DNA from 3 places in the Ruminococcus intestinalis genome. Region 2 is predicted to be linked to each of the others. Evidence: predicted binding sites of a transcription regulator. Region 2 holds the regulator's gene; each other region holds the start of a gene.
What was found. Region 2 encodes NrdR, which represses ribonucleotide reductase genes. Its sites were predicted from a motif close to CACNANATNTNGTG; they were not measured.
Positions count from the first base shown of each region.

Region 1 (5,003 bases), 180 kb from region 2:
AAGCTCAATGTCAGCTATGCTCGGTAATGACGGTGTATCAATCAAACTTTACGGTGACGACCTCAAAACTTTGCAGAATACCGCAAAAGATATGGCGGAAAAACTTGCTGCGGTTGACGGTATTGACGAAACCGATAACGGCATCGGTGCTACTTCGGGCGAAATCAAGGTAACTGTCGATAAAACAAAGGCTGCCAAAAAATCACTTACGGTTGCACAGGTATATCAGCAGATTGCCGCCGCAATCACCTCGGAAACCACATCTTCTACCCTTACAAACAGCGGCAAAGACCTTGATGTGGTTGTAATCAAAGACGAAAACAGTGATGTTACAAAAAACAATATCAAGGATATTAAACTCACTTATACAGACAAAGAAGGCAACGAAAAGACCACAAAACTCTCCGAAGTTGCCGAGATTTCAGATTCCGAATCAATGAATTCAATCACAAGAAGTGACCAAAAGCGTTATATTAAAGTCAGCGGTACTTTAAAAGACGGTTATACAAACACCGATGTTTCAAACAAGGCAAAAGCTGTATTTGATGATTATAAACTTCCTGACGGCTGCAGTATTGAATACTCGGGTTCAAACGAGAGCACAATGGAAGCTGTAAATCAAATGCTGCTTATGATGCTTTTAGGCGTAATTCTTATTTACCTTATTATGGTTGCTCAATTCCAGAGCCTTAAGTCACCGTTTATCATTATGTTTACAATTCCTCTTGCATTTACGGGAGGATTTCTCGGATTGCTTATTACAGGTTTTGATGTCAGCGTTGTGGCATTGCTCGGTTTTGTAATGCTCTGCGGTATTATCGTAAACAACGGTATCGTACTTGTTGACTACATCAACAACCTAAGACTTGAGGGCAAAGAAAGACGAGAAGCAATTGTAGAGGCAGGCAAAACAAGAATGAGGCCTATCCTTATTACGGCAATCACAACCGTTCTCGGACTTTCAACTATGGCACTCGGTATAGGCACAGGTTCAGAGATTATGCAGCCTATCGCTATTGTATGTATCGGCGGTTTGCTGTACGCAACAATTATGACTCTTTATATTGTTCCTGTAATTTACGATATTTTAAGCAAAAAAGAACTTCGCAAAGTTAGCGAAAGCGACCTTGAGGAAATAGATATTTAATTGAGGAGAAAAATTATGATACTAACTACTACAGAAACAATTTCAGGCAGAAACCTGGCCACACTCGGTCTTGTGCAAGGCAACACAATTCAGTCGAAGCATATGTTCAGCGATATGGGACAGAGCTTTAAAACTATGGTTGGCGGCGAGCTTAAATCATACACTGAAATGATGAACAAGGCAAGAGATATTGCCACTCAGCGTATGATTGATATGGCTGCAAGAATGGGTGCGGACGCTATTGTATGCGTTCGTTACACATCAGCTTCTGTTATGCAGCAGGCTGCCGAAGTGCTTGCTTACGGCACAGCAGTTAAATTTATTTAAAACTGTAAAGCCATAACAAAAAAACCTGTACGGCAACTGCTGTACAGGTTTTTACTTTACGCTTTGCTATATTAAATTAAAAAAATTTTGCAATATCCTCAATAGCCTTGCGCTTTGGCATTGCAGGCTCTGCATTGCTGTAGCCTACTCCGATTACGCTTACTACCGCCTCGGTTTCGGGAATATTCAAAACTTCCTTGATTTTTTCGTTATCTCTTATACCCATTACAAGAGTTGAAAGTCCAAGTTCTGTTGCCTTAAGCAAAAGATTCATACTCTGCAAACCGCAGTCGTAAAATCCCCAACCGTTGCCGAGTTCGTTTGTCGGTGTACCGTCCTTTTCGTATCCGGAACGATTAAGCACAATTGCGGTAACAATAAGTGCGGGAGCGTTTGCAACATTTTTCTGATTGTAAGGCGACAATGCATTCTTAACATCTGCAAGTTTTTCGCCTGTTACCACATAGTAGCGTGATACCTGCGAGTTTTTCCATGACGGTGCAAGTTGAGCCGCCGCAATCATCTCTCTTAACTTTTCTGTTTCAACAGGTTTATTTATGTATTCTCTTACGCTTCTGCGAGTTTCCGTTACTTTTGATAATTCCATCATAATACCTCCGATTTCATTTTATTTATAAGGTAATATTAGCACAAAATAAAATTTTTTACAATAAAATTAGCCTAATTTCTGCAATTTTAGCACTTTAAGCACTGTAAATGAAAAGTTTAACTTTTGGTATTATTTTTAATATTATACTAAAGTAAACTTTATCAATTTGAAAGGATGATTTTATGGCAAAAGTAAGCTGTGTTGATATTTCAGAATTTCAGCAAGGCATTAATTTTAACAAAATGAAAAGCGACGGTATAAAAGCTGTCATTATAAGAGCAGGCTACGGCAGAGAATCAAGTCAGAAAGACAGTATGTTTGAAAGTCATTACAAAAACGCAAAAAGCGAAAATATGATGATTGGTGTGTACTGGTACAGTTACGCAGACAGCGTCGGCGATGCAGAAAAAGAGGCAAGGGCTTGCCTTGAATGCATTAATAACAAATCTCTTGATATGCCGATTTATTATGATTTGGAAGATAATTCACAAACTAAACTCGGCAAAGCAAAACTTACAGAAATTGCGGAACGCTTTTGCGAAACGATCAAGAAAAGTAACTACAGAGCAGGTGTATATGCTAATCTGAATTGGTTTAATAATTTTCTCGATTACGATAAATTAAAGAAAAAGTACAGTATCTGGCTTGCACAATATAACTCCGTAAATGAATTAAACTGTGATATATGGCAGAACAGTTCAACAGGCAGAGTAAGCGGTTACGGCAAAAATATTGATACGAACATCATATTTAACGAAAGCGTTTTCAACAGCAAAAAAGAAGACGATAAAGACAAAGGAAAAATAACCAAACCGGATATTTTCTACAGAGTGCGCTGTGACGGTGTTTGGCTGCCCGAAGTAAAAAATCTTGAAGATTACGCAGGTTTAAAAGGCAAAGCAATTACGGATATTGCAATAAAAGTAAGTGAAGGCAAGGTGTGGTATCAGGTTCACACTAAAAGCGGATGGCTGCCGAAAGTCAGCGGATATGACATTGACGATTTAGAAAACGGTTATGCGGGCAACGGCAGTAAAATTGACGCAATCAGAGTGTATTACACCACACCGCAGAGTATTGCCGAAAGTCTTAACAAATATCTTGTTGCAAAATATAAAGTTTCGGCAATAAGCAAAGAATATTTTGACTGGCAGCACGACGACCAAACTTCAAACGGTCAGGACGGCTACGCAGGACTTTTTGGTAACAACATAGACAGAGTTTTATTGGTGCTCGAATAATATATAAGGCGGTGGAAGCATCGCCTTATTTGCTTGAAATAAAAAATTTTGTGCTAAAATATTCATATACCTAAAATATTCATATACAATTACAAATCGGGAAATTAAACTAATAAAAATTGTTATTTGAGGGCAAAACTTTTGTCCTCTTTGCTTTTATATATTTGTCAACTGTAAAAATAAACAAAAATACTTACTTTTATTTGTGCGAATAATTCCTATTTTGATATTGCATACAACAAGATGTTGTGCTATAATAGATTTACTCTACAAGATATATGCTTTTAAAGAATTAAAAGTTACATTATACATTAAAGAGGATTATGAAATTACGAAAGGGAAGGATTTATTATGACAGTAAATGTAAAGGGCGGAAAGCTTAGCAAAAAGGAAATTGAGGCATACACAACACAGCTTAGAGAGGCAAATCCGGATAAATATATCAAGAATGTTGAACTCACAGTTGACGGCGACTATGTTGATGTTAAGTATGACTATGATTCTGTTCCGTTTGAAAGAATCCGCAGAATTACAGGCTACCTTGTAGGTACTGTTGACCGCTTTAACAACGCAAAGCGTGCCGAGGTTGAAGACAGAGTAAAGCACAGCGTACCTTGTACAGAATGTTGCTCTGTTGATGAAATCGCATAATTTTTTTGTTTGATTATCCGATTTTATAATATACCTGTTATTTCTTGTTGACTTTTGTCGATATAACGGTATATAATTAAAACAATAAGTTAATATTTATCTTATCAAGAGCGACTGAGGGAACAGGCCCTGTGAAGTCCGGCAACCTGCATTTGCAAGGTGCCAAATCCTGCGGTATTTACCGAAAGATGAGTCTTAATAGCACCTTTCGGCTGAAAGGTGCTTATTTTTTGCAAAGGAGAATTATAATGGCAAAACATTTTTTCACTTCTGAGTCAGTAACAGAGGGACATCCCGACAAAGTTTGCGACCAGATTTCCGACGCTGTTCTTGACGCTATTCTCGAACAGGATAAAAACGCTCATGTTGCCTGCGAGGTAACCGCTACAACAGGTGTAGTTCATGTTATGGGCGAAATTTCTACAGACTGCTATGTTGACATTGCAGGTATCGCAAGAGAAGTTGTAAATGACATCGGCTATGACAACCAGGCATGCGGTTTTAACGGCAATACTTGCGCTGTACTCACTTCTATTGACCAGCAGAGCCCTGATATTGCAATGGGCGTAAACGAAAGCTACGAGCTTAAAGACGGCGAAAATGACGCTAACAATCAGATTGGTGCCGGCGACCAGGGTATGATGTTCGGCTACGCTTGCAACGAAACCAAAGAGCTTATGCCGCTTGCTATCTCACTTGCTCACAAGCTTGCAAAACAGCTTACAGCGGTAAGAAAAGACGGTACTCTCTCCTACCTTCGTCCTGACGGTAAAACACAGGTAACCGTTGAGTATGAGGGTGACACACCTGTAAGGGTAGACACCGTTGTTGTGTCTACACAGCACGATGAAAATGTTACACTGGAGCAGATCAGAAAAGATATGGTTGAATATGTAGTAAAGCCAATCATTCCTGCCGAGCTTTTAGACGAAAACACAAAATATTTCATCAACCCGACAGGCAGATTTGTAATCGGCGGCCCTGTAGGCGATTCAGGTCTTACAGGCAGAAAGATTATAGTTGATAC
Region 1 covers NZ_JACOPS010000001.1:377,658-382,660, reverse strand. The annotation lists gene H8R91_RS01890 (efflux RND transporter permease subunit) at 1-1,147, shown strand, start outside; gene H8R91_RS01885 (YbjQ family protein) at 1,163-1,474, shown strand; gene H8R91_RS01880 (nitroreductase family protein) at 1,551-2,084, opposite strand; gene H8R91_RS01875 (glycoside hydrolase family 25 protein) at 2,267-3,325, shown strand; gene nrdD (anaerobic ribonucleoside-triphosphate reductase) at 3,677-3,976, shown strand; SAM riboswitch class I at 4,075-4,171, shown strand; gene metK (methionine adenosyltransferase) at 4,225-5,003, shown strand, end outside.
Region 1: the regulator NrdR is predicted to act here: its motif matches at 3,563-3,576, upstream of nrdD (anaerobic ribonucleoside-triphosphate reductase).

Region 2 (5,003 bases):
TAAAAATATCAGTTATATCGGAAATAATGCTGTAAATACCATGACGGCTTTTGGAATGTTCGGATTTCAAGTTGCCCGATATTTAAAATCCATAGTCTGTTATTACGATGTTTATGGTGAATTTCCGCCATTGCTCGACAAAATAAAATATATTCGTAATATAGAACTAAGTTTTGCTCCTGCATTAGCAACAATTTTCTCTGTTTTAAGTATTGTTTTTTTGATATTTACTGCTTAGGAGTATTTTTTTGCATTTGTTTATATATTTTTTGCTTTTTGTAAAAGTAGCTAATTTGCTGCCTGACTCTATTGAAATATATGTCTAATTATGGTATAATCATATACGAATTATTATTTGATTTGTTATTATTTTAATTAAGGGGAGAATAAAAATGAATATAAATATTTCTGACGCTATTAAATATATCGGCGTTGATGATAAAGATATTGACCTTTTTGAAAGTCAGTACATTGTGCCAAACGGCATTTCTTATAACTCATATGTAATTCTTGATGAAAAAATCTGCGTACTTGACACGGTGGATAAGAGAAAAACTGATGAATGGGTTGCAAATCTTGAAAATGTACTTGACGGAAAAACTCCCGATTATCTTATTATTAATCATCTTGAGCCTGACCATGCGTCAAACATACAGCTGCTTGCAGATAAATATCCCGATATGAAGCTTGTCGGAAATGCAAAGACATTTAATATGCTGCCTCAATTTTTTGACATTGACCTTACCGACAGAACGGTTACTGTAAAAGAGGGCGACTCATTAAACCTCGGAGAACATACACTTTCTTTCTATATGGCGCCTATGGTACATTGGCCCGAGGTTATGGTTACATATGAAAGCAAGGAAAAAGTGCTTTTTTCTGCCGATGGATTCGGTAAATTCGGTGCACTTGATACAGACGAAGATTGGGCTTGCGAGGCAAGAAGATATTACTTTAATATTTGCGGAAAATACGGTGTGCAGGTTCAGGCTTTGCTTAAAAAAGCAGCTAAGCTTGATATTGAGAAAATCTGTCCGTTACACGGTCCTGTTCTTACTGAAAATCTCGGTTATTATATTAACCTTTATGACATCTGGAGCAAGTATGAGCCGGAGGTTGACGGTATATTTATCGCTTATTGTTCAATTCATGGCAATACCGAAAAAGCCGCTTTAAAACTTTATGATATTTTGAAAGAGAAAACAGATAAAAAGATTGCTATTTCTGACCTTTCAAGAAGTGATATGGCAGAAAATGTTGAGGACGCATTTAAGTATTCTACACTTGTTGTGGCCGCTCCTTCATATGACGGCGGAGTTTTCCCTGTTATGAATGACTTTTTACATCATTTGAAAATTAAGGGATACAAAAACCGTAAAGTCGCTATGATTGAAAACGGTTCATGGGCACCTTGTGCAATCAAGTCTATGCAGCCTTATTTTGACGAAATGAAGGGTATTGAGATTTCAGATGCCAAGGTTACAATCCGTTCAACTATGACAGCTGAAAATGAAGTTCAGCTTGCCGCTCTTGCAGATTCAATAATTTAATAAAATAGTTTTTGCTAAAAGTACGCAAACTATTTTGAATTTACGGATAAAATATCCGTATATTTTGGTGCGGATATTTTTAGTATTGCATATTTAATTTGTCGGAGGAAATATGGAACAACATTTTGAATTCCTAAGAAAGCACCCGATTTTTGAAAGTTTTACAGATGAAGAAATAGAACAGGCGCTTGTGGAATTTGATTATAAAATTCAGAGCTATAAAAATGATGATATTATTGTAAGTTCAGGCAAAATTCATAAATATTCCGCTTTTGTGCTTGAGGGTGCGGCTCAAATACAAAAATATAATTCAGACGGAGTTCGTGAAATTTTGGGAAGAGTTTACAGTGACAGCATAGGTTGGCTTATCACCGCCGCACCACGAACCACACATTGCGATATTGAAATAGTGTCGCATGGGGAGTCGACAATTCTTTTTCTTGATTTTGCGAAAATTAAAGAAAATGATTATAAAAAGATTATTATTCAGCAAAAATTACTTAAAAATCTTTTTGTATTGTTTGAGGAGATGGATTTGCGCTCTCTCGAATATAAAATTGTGCTTTCAGAGCGTTCCATACGCAAAAAAATAATGCGTTATTTTGAATTCAGAGAAAAGCGTGACGGAAGTTCTTCTTTTTGCATTGAAGGCTCAAGACAGGATTTTGCGGATTATCTAAGCGTTGATAAATCGGCGCTTTCCCGTGAGCTTAATAAAATGAAAAAAGACGGATTAATAGATTTTAACGGTGATAATTTCACCATATTGCAAAAATTATGAATTGTAGGGATATTATAAAACAGTAATGAATATTGCTTGTGTTAGTCTTGATATTAATTAAATCTTGGCATATTAGTGCGTATTCAATAAAATTTATTACTGTATTTTTATACAGTTTCTTGAAAATCGTTGCAAATGCAATTTCCAAAATAGTATTATTCTGTTATAATTTTAAAAGAAACAGCGAATGAGCTGTTAAAAATATGCTATCAACTACATAACATAAATTTCTTCTATAACCCTATTACCCCTAAAAAAGCAACAGACGAGTTTATTCTCAACTGTTGCTTTTTTCATTTGTAAAAATCAGCATAGAGCAAAAATGTAATAAATTTGTAAATAAATATTTATTGCCTTGAATTTTTCGGTATGTTATAATATTTTTAGAATATTTGTGATTTAGGGGAGCTTTTTATGAAATGCCCATATTGTTCATTTGAAGAAAGTAAGGTTGTGGATTCCCGTTCGGCAGATGACGGGGAAAGAATACGCAGAAGAAGAGAATGTCTTAAGTGCGGAAAGCGTTTTACAACTTATGAAATTATTGAGAATATTCCTCTCTATGTTGTCAAGCGTGACAAATCAAGAGAAGTTTTTGACCGCAATAAGCTGACTGCAGGTATTCTTCGTGCTTGTGAAAAGCGCCCTGTTTCTGTTGAACAGGTAGAAGAAATGGTCACTGACATTGAGCTTACTGCACAGAACGGCTTTGAACGAGAAATTACTGCCGAGCAGATCGGTGAACTTGTAATGGAGCGCCTTAAAAAGGTTGATGAAGTTTCATATGTTCGTTTTGCCTCGGTTTATCGCCAATTCAAGGATATTAATACATTTATGGAGGAGTTAAACAAACTCCTTACCGAAAAAAAGTAATATTTTAAGAGCCTGATTATCCAAAAAATCAGGCTCTTTTTGTTTATTAGGTAGGAATTTTTAAAATAATTGTAAAAAATCTCAAAATACTATTTATTTTGCTAAGAAATAATGTTATAATAATTTTATCCTTGTGGCTTATCGCACTCGGATTAATTGTGAAATGAAAGATGGTGATTATTTGTTCAAAAGAATATTATCAGGTCTGTTGGTTTCTGCTATGCTCACAGGTTCTGTCGTTTATTTGACAGGCTGTTCAAATTCGCAGAACGGTTCAGATGATAATACTTCTACCAATACTTCTACCGAGTATGCTCACGCAGATAAGATTGATAACGGTACAATTTTGCAGTGTTTTTCGTGGGATTTCAATACTATAAAGGAATCTATGGCTGACATTGCGGCTTCAGGATATACGGCGCTGCAGACTTCGCCTATTAATGCTTGCCTTGAGGGCGAGAACGGCGGAATGCAGCTTTACGGTGATGGCAAATGGTACTATCATTATCAGCCCACCGATTTTAAAATCGGTAACTATCAGCTCGGAACTCGTGACGAGTTTAAAGCTATGTGTGACGAGGCGGAAAAGTACGGTATTAAGGTTATTGTTGATGTTATTGCTAACCACACAACACCGACCACAAGCGCAGTAAGTCAGGATCTTATTGATGCAGGCGGCGGAAGTTTGGACACGCTTTATCATAAAAACAATGCGTATGACCTCAATGACTTTTCAAACAGACTTGCTTGCACTACTTACAAAATGGGTGGTTTGCCTGATATTAATACAGAGCGCACATCTTTTCAGGATTATTTTATTGAGTATCTCAATGACTGTGTCGCTTGCGGTGCTGACGGTTTCCGTTATGATACTGCAAAGCACATCGGCTTACCTGACGATCCTAAGGAAGATGACGGCTTTACAAATAACTTCTGGCAGAGAGTAATCACCGAAGTAAACAATGCTGACAATCTGTTTATATACGGAGAGGTGCTTCAGGGCAACAATGAAAGAATTGCCGACTATATTGAGGCAATAGGTCATACTACAGCAAGTACATACGGCAGTAAAATCAGAGGCGCAATTACAAACAATACTTTGTCAAAAGGTACTGTAAGTGATTATTGGCTCGGTGACGCACCGCTTAATATGGTTACATGGGTTGAATCTCACGATAACTATATCAATGACGGCAACTGGTACAATATGACTAAGGAACAGGTTATCCTCGGTTGGGCAGTAATTACTGCAAGAAAAGACGGCACACCGCTGTTCTTCGATCGTCCTTACTATTCAAGTGTTGAAAACGAATGGGGAATGAACCGTATCGGCACAGAGGGTGACGATATGTACAAGGATAAGAGTGTAAAAGCCGTAAATTTCTTCCGTACAGCTATGATTGGCGAAGACGAAAATATTGTAAATCCGAACTCCGATTCAACCGCTGTTATGATTGAAAGGGGCACAAAAGGAGCGGTAATTGTAAATACAAAAGACGCTCTTAAGACAGGATTTGAAACAAATCTTGCCGACGGTACATATGTAAACAGAGTTGACGGCAAGACAGAATACACCGTTAAAAACGGTAAACTTACTTCTGATGCCGATATTCCGGCAAACAGTGTGGTAGTTCTTTATAACGACGGTTATAAGAAATATGAAGCTGCCGCCGAAGTAGGCGTTGCCGAGGACACCGTATTTAATATTCAAAGCGGTAAAACCGCAACAGTCACACTTACTTGTGCAAATACGGATAATGCGGAATATGCTCTTAACGGAGCAGCGGCTGTTTCATATA
Region 2 covers NZ_JACOPS010000001.1:198,452-203,454, forward strand. The annotation lists gene H8R91_RS00970 (hypothetical protein) at 1-238, shown strand, start outside; gene H8R91_RS00975 (FprA family A-type flavoprotein) at 393-1,550, shown strand; gene H8R91_RS00980 (Crp/Fnr family transcriptional regulator) at 1,663-2,331, shown strand; gene nrdR (transcriptional regulator NrdR) at 2,746-3,204, shown strand; gene H8R91_RS00990 (alpha-amylase family glycosyl hydrolase) at 3,368-5,003, shown strand, end outside.

Region 3 (5,003 bases), on a different contig from region 2:
TCATCTTCTTTCTCATATAGCCGACAATTTCAAGGCCGAGCTTTTGTGAAGTTTCGCTCTCGCCGTGATGTTTGCCTGTAAGAACCACAAGACACTCGGCAAGTCCGATAAATCCGATTGTGAGTGAGCCGTGCTTTAAAACATCTCTTACAGAATCGTTAGGAGTAAGCTTGTCGCTGTCAAGCCAAATACCCTGACCCATAAGGAAAGGATAGTTTCTGACAAGTTTCTGACACTGAATTTCAAAACGCTCAAGAAGCTGACCTACAACGAGATCGCACATTCTGTCAAGCTGTTCAAAGAAGAAGTCAATATTTTTATTTGAAAGAATTGCAAGTCTTGGAAGGTTAATTGAAGTAAAGCTAAGGTTTCCTCTGCCGTATGTAATCTCTCTGTCAGGATCGTAAACATTGCCCATAACTCTTGTACGGCAGCCCATATATGCAACCTCTGTTTCAGGATGACCGGGCTTGTAATATTGGAGATTGTACGGTGCGTCGATAAATGAGAAGTTAGGGAAAAGTCTTTTTGCAGAAACTCTCATTGAAAGTTTGTACAAATCGTAGTTCTTATCCTCCGGATTGTAGTTTACGCCCTCTTTTACCTTGAAAATCTGAATTGGGAAAATAGGTGTTTCACCGTTGCCAAGACCTCTTTCCGTAGCGTAAAGGAGGTTCTTCATAACAAGTCTGCCCTCCGGAGAAGTATCTGTACCGTAGTTAAGTGAGCTGAACGGAATCTGTGCGCCTGCTCTTGAATGCATTGTGTTAAGGTTATGGATAAGTGCCTCCATAGCCTGGAAAGTAGCCTTATCTGTTTCAGCCTCGGCATGTTTAAACGCAAAACGCTGAATTTTCTCGGCAACTCTGTCTTCAAACTTTTCTTTAAGAAGTGCAAGCTCTTCCTTTTTATAATTAGGAGTCTGATTTTCGAGTGTCGGCCATTCGCCGCTTGCCTCCTCTGCCTTTTCGCAGATTTCTTTTACTGTAGCGTCAGGATCTTCGGCATCTGTCAAAAGTTCAATTGCTCTTTCAAGATTGATTCTGTAACGCTTTCTGTATGTTTTCTTAACGCCCGGAGCCATTGAGTAATCAAAGTTAGGCACACTCTGACCGCCGTGCTGGTCATTCTGGTTAGACTGAATTGCAATACATGCAAGTGCCGAATATGATGCAATGTCATTAGGTTCTCTCAAATAGCCGTGACCTGTTGAAAAACCGCCTTTAAAAAGTCTTACAAGGTCAATCTGGCAACAAGTTGTGGTAAGTGTAAAGAAATCAAGATCGTGAATATGAATATCACCGTCACGATGAGCCTTAGAATACTTAGGGTCGAGAATGTACATTTCATTGAACTGTTTTGCGCCCTCTGAACCGTACTTGAGCATTGTGCCCATTGCGGTGTCGCCGTCAATGTTTGCATTCTCTCTCTTTACATCGTTATCTTTTGCTGATTTAAAAGTAAGGTCCTCATAAATCTTCATCAGCTTTGTGTTCATTTCACGCACTCTTGTACGCTCTGCACGGTAAAGTATATATTCCTTTGCAGTTCTTGCATGACCGTTTTCAATAAGCACCTTTTCAACAGCGTCCTGTACCTGCTCAACTGTAGGAGCCTTATCTCCGCACTTTTTCTCAAGTAAATCTCTTACCTGTACCGAAAGTGCTTTTGCGGCATCATAATCGTTACCGCCGATTGCCTGTGCAGCCTTATAAATGGCTTGTGTTATTTTTTCTGTGTCAAAATTCGCTTCTCGTCCGTCACGCTTAATAATTTTTGTTATCATTTCTCTTCCTCCGTATTTATAACTCCTATATATGTCTATATTTAGTGTTACTTTTATAATTTTCACTATATATTGTGGTATATGTATTGCCGAACACAAGTTTTATTCTATCATAAAGAGGCGTTTAATTCAATCGTCAAACTGACAAAAACAGATTTTTTTATTTGTTTAATTTGAGCAATTTTTTTAGGATAATTACAAATTAGAATATTACAAAAATTTTCTATAATATGTGACCGTTTGTTTATATCGCCACAATATATTGTATATTGTTCTAATAATTAAACACTGACATAAAATCAAAACAAAAAGCAATCGGGCTGCTTTATCAAACAGCTTGATTGCTTTTATCAGTAAGTTTTGCGATTTAACGCACGGTTTTAACCAAACCTTTATAATCGCTTAATAAAGTGTTTTGCTAAATCATAATTTAATATTTCCGCCACATTCAAGGCAGATTTTATCAATATGTATTATCGGGATAAGTTTTTCATCAATCTGCGCTATTTTTTCTTTCACAGCATTTAACGCATCTGTTTCTTTTAATTTACATTCAGGCGGAACCACAAGGTCAAAAAGTACACGCTGATGCTCTTCTCCCTTTACAATTCTGAAATCGTGCAGGCTGAGTGCGCTGTCAATACTGTCAAGCGACTCGTTTATCTTTTCTTTTAATTCAATAGTATATTCATCGGAAACCGCAATCGGATCCATATGAATAGTAACCACGCAATTATACTTTTCCTGTATTTTTCTTTCAAGTCTGTCGATTACATCGTGCGCCTTTAAAATATCGACATCGTAAGGAACTTCCGCATGGAAAGAAATTATACATCTTCCCGGACCGTAATCGTGAATGAGCAAATCGTGAATACCCGTTATAAGTTCGGTAGAAAGCACAATTTCTCTGATTTCGTCTATAAATTCCGGGTCGGGAGTATTTCCGAGCAAAGGTGAAAGACTTTCCTTAAAAGTGCTTATACCCGTATAAAGAATAAATCCGGCTACGGCACAACCGAGCCAACCGTCGATATTCACACCTGTTACGGCAGATATGCCCAAACCTATTAAAACTACCGAAGTAGCAATACAGTCGGTGAGAGAATCCATTGCCGTTGCCTTAAGAGCAGACGAAGAAATCTTTTTTGACATTGCCCTGTTGAAGAAAAACATCCACAGCTTTACACAGATTGAGCCGATAAGAATACATACCGACAACAAAGTAATTGCTGTGCTTTCTTCGGGATTAATAATTTTTTCAATTGACGATTTCAAAAGTTCCACACCCACAAGGATAATTGCACACGATATTCCCAAACCCGCCACATATTCATATCTGCCGTGACCGTAGGGATGTTCTTCATCGGCAGGTCTGTTGGCAAGTTTAAATCCCAAGAATGTTACAACCGAACTGCCTGCATCAGACAAGTTATTGAATGCGTCTGCAGTTACGGAAATTGATGCGGTGAGTATCCCCGACAAAAGCTTTGCACTGAACAAAATGAGATTCAGTATTATTCCGACTACACCCGAAAAATTACCGCAAGCCGAACGCACCTGCGGATTTTTTATGTCATCATAATTTTTTATAAACTTTGAAAGCACTAAATCCAACAACTAAAAACACCACTTAACAAATAAACTACACCATATAATGGCATTAACAATAATTTAGCACAGCACATCAAAGTTAGTCAAGAGAAACAAATCCCATTGCAAAGAAATGCAACGGGATTTGATAAAATTATAAAGTTATTTTGCTTATTCAGCGTCAGCCTTAGCTTTTTCAATTATCTTTTGAGCAACATTTGCCGGAGCGTCTTCATATCTTGCAAAAGCAAATTCATAACTTCCTCTGCCCTGCGTAACCTGACGAAGATAGGTTGCGAAATTATCCATCTCTGCCATAGGAACTTCGCCCTCAACAATCTGCATACCGCTGTCCTCGGCAGGAGTCATACCGAGCACTCTGCCTCTGCGTTTGTTTACTTCACCCATTACATCACCCATATTTGAGTCGGGCAATGTAACCTTAAGAGAGCCGATTGGCTCAAGAAGTGTAGGAGATGCGTTTGGAATACCGTTTTTATATGCCATACTTGCGGCAGTTTTAAACGACATTTCCGAAGAGTCAACAGGATGATACGAACCGTCATAAAGTGTAGCTCTGATACCTACCATCGGATAACCTGCAAGCACACCTTTTTTAATGGAATCACGCAAACCCTTTTCTACTGCCGGGAAGAAGTTTTTAGGAACTGCGCCGCCGACAACTCTTTCCGCAAATTCAAGACCTTCGCTCTCGCAAGGCTCAAACTCAATCCAAACATCGCCGAACTGACCGTGACCGCCTGACTGCTTTTTATATCTGCCCTGTGCCGAAACTTTTTTCCTGATAGTTTCACGATATGCGATTTTCTGCTTTTTAAGAACCGCCTCTACATTGAATTTTGACTTTAACTTTGAAATTACAACATCAAGATGCTGCTCGCCCAAGCCTGAAATAAGCATTTCGTGTGTTTCGTGATTTGTTACATATTTAATAGTAGGGTCTTCCTCGCTTAGCTTTGCAAGTCCCTGTGCTACCTTGTCTTCATCGCCCTTTGTGACAGGATAAATAGCCATTGTATATGATGATACAGGATAATCAATACCCTCAAGCACTACTTTTCTGAGCGGTGAGCAAAGTGTGTCGCCTGTTTTTACAGACGCAAGTTTTGGAATAGCACCGATGTCGCCTGCACCTATATAATCGGTTTCAACCTGTTTTTTACCTCTTACGGTAAGAACCTTTCCTATTCTCTCCTGTGTGCCTGTTCTCATATTTACAAGCGGAGTATCGGCACTGACTTTTCCCGATACAACCTTAACATAAGAAAGTTTACCTACAAACGGGTCAACAACTGTTTTAAATACAACTGCGGCAGCCGCTGCGTTTTCGTTGACGCTGATTTCAACAGGTTCGCCGTCAACATCAACAGCAATTTCGTCACCTTTATCGGCAGCGGTAGGTGCAAGCCATACAAGACTGTTCAAAAGCTGGTCAAAAGCAAATGTATTGTGTGCGTCACCGCAGAATACAGGGCAAATTGTACCGTCTTTAACACCCTTACTTACGCCGAGTATAATTTCTTCCGGAGTAAATTCTTCACCCATAATAAACTTGTCGAGCAGCTCCTCGCTTGTTTCCGCAACAGCCTCTTTAATAGCCTCACGC
Region 3 covers NZ_JACOPS010000004.1:224,321-229,323, reverse strand. The annotation lists gene H8R91_RS09460 (anaerobic ribonucleoside triphosphate reductase) at 1-1,786, opposite strand, end outside; gene H8R91_RS09455 (cation diffusion facilitator family transporter) at 2,210-3,403, opposite strand; gene H8R91_RS09450 (elongation factor G) at 3,548-5,003, opposite strand, start outside.
Region 3: the regulator NrdR is predicted to act here: its motif matches at 1,850-1,863, upstream of H8R91_RS09460 (anaerobic ribonucleoside triphosphate reductase).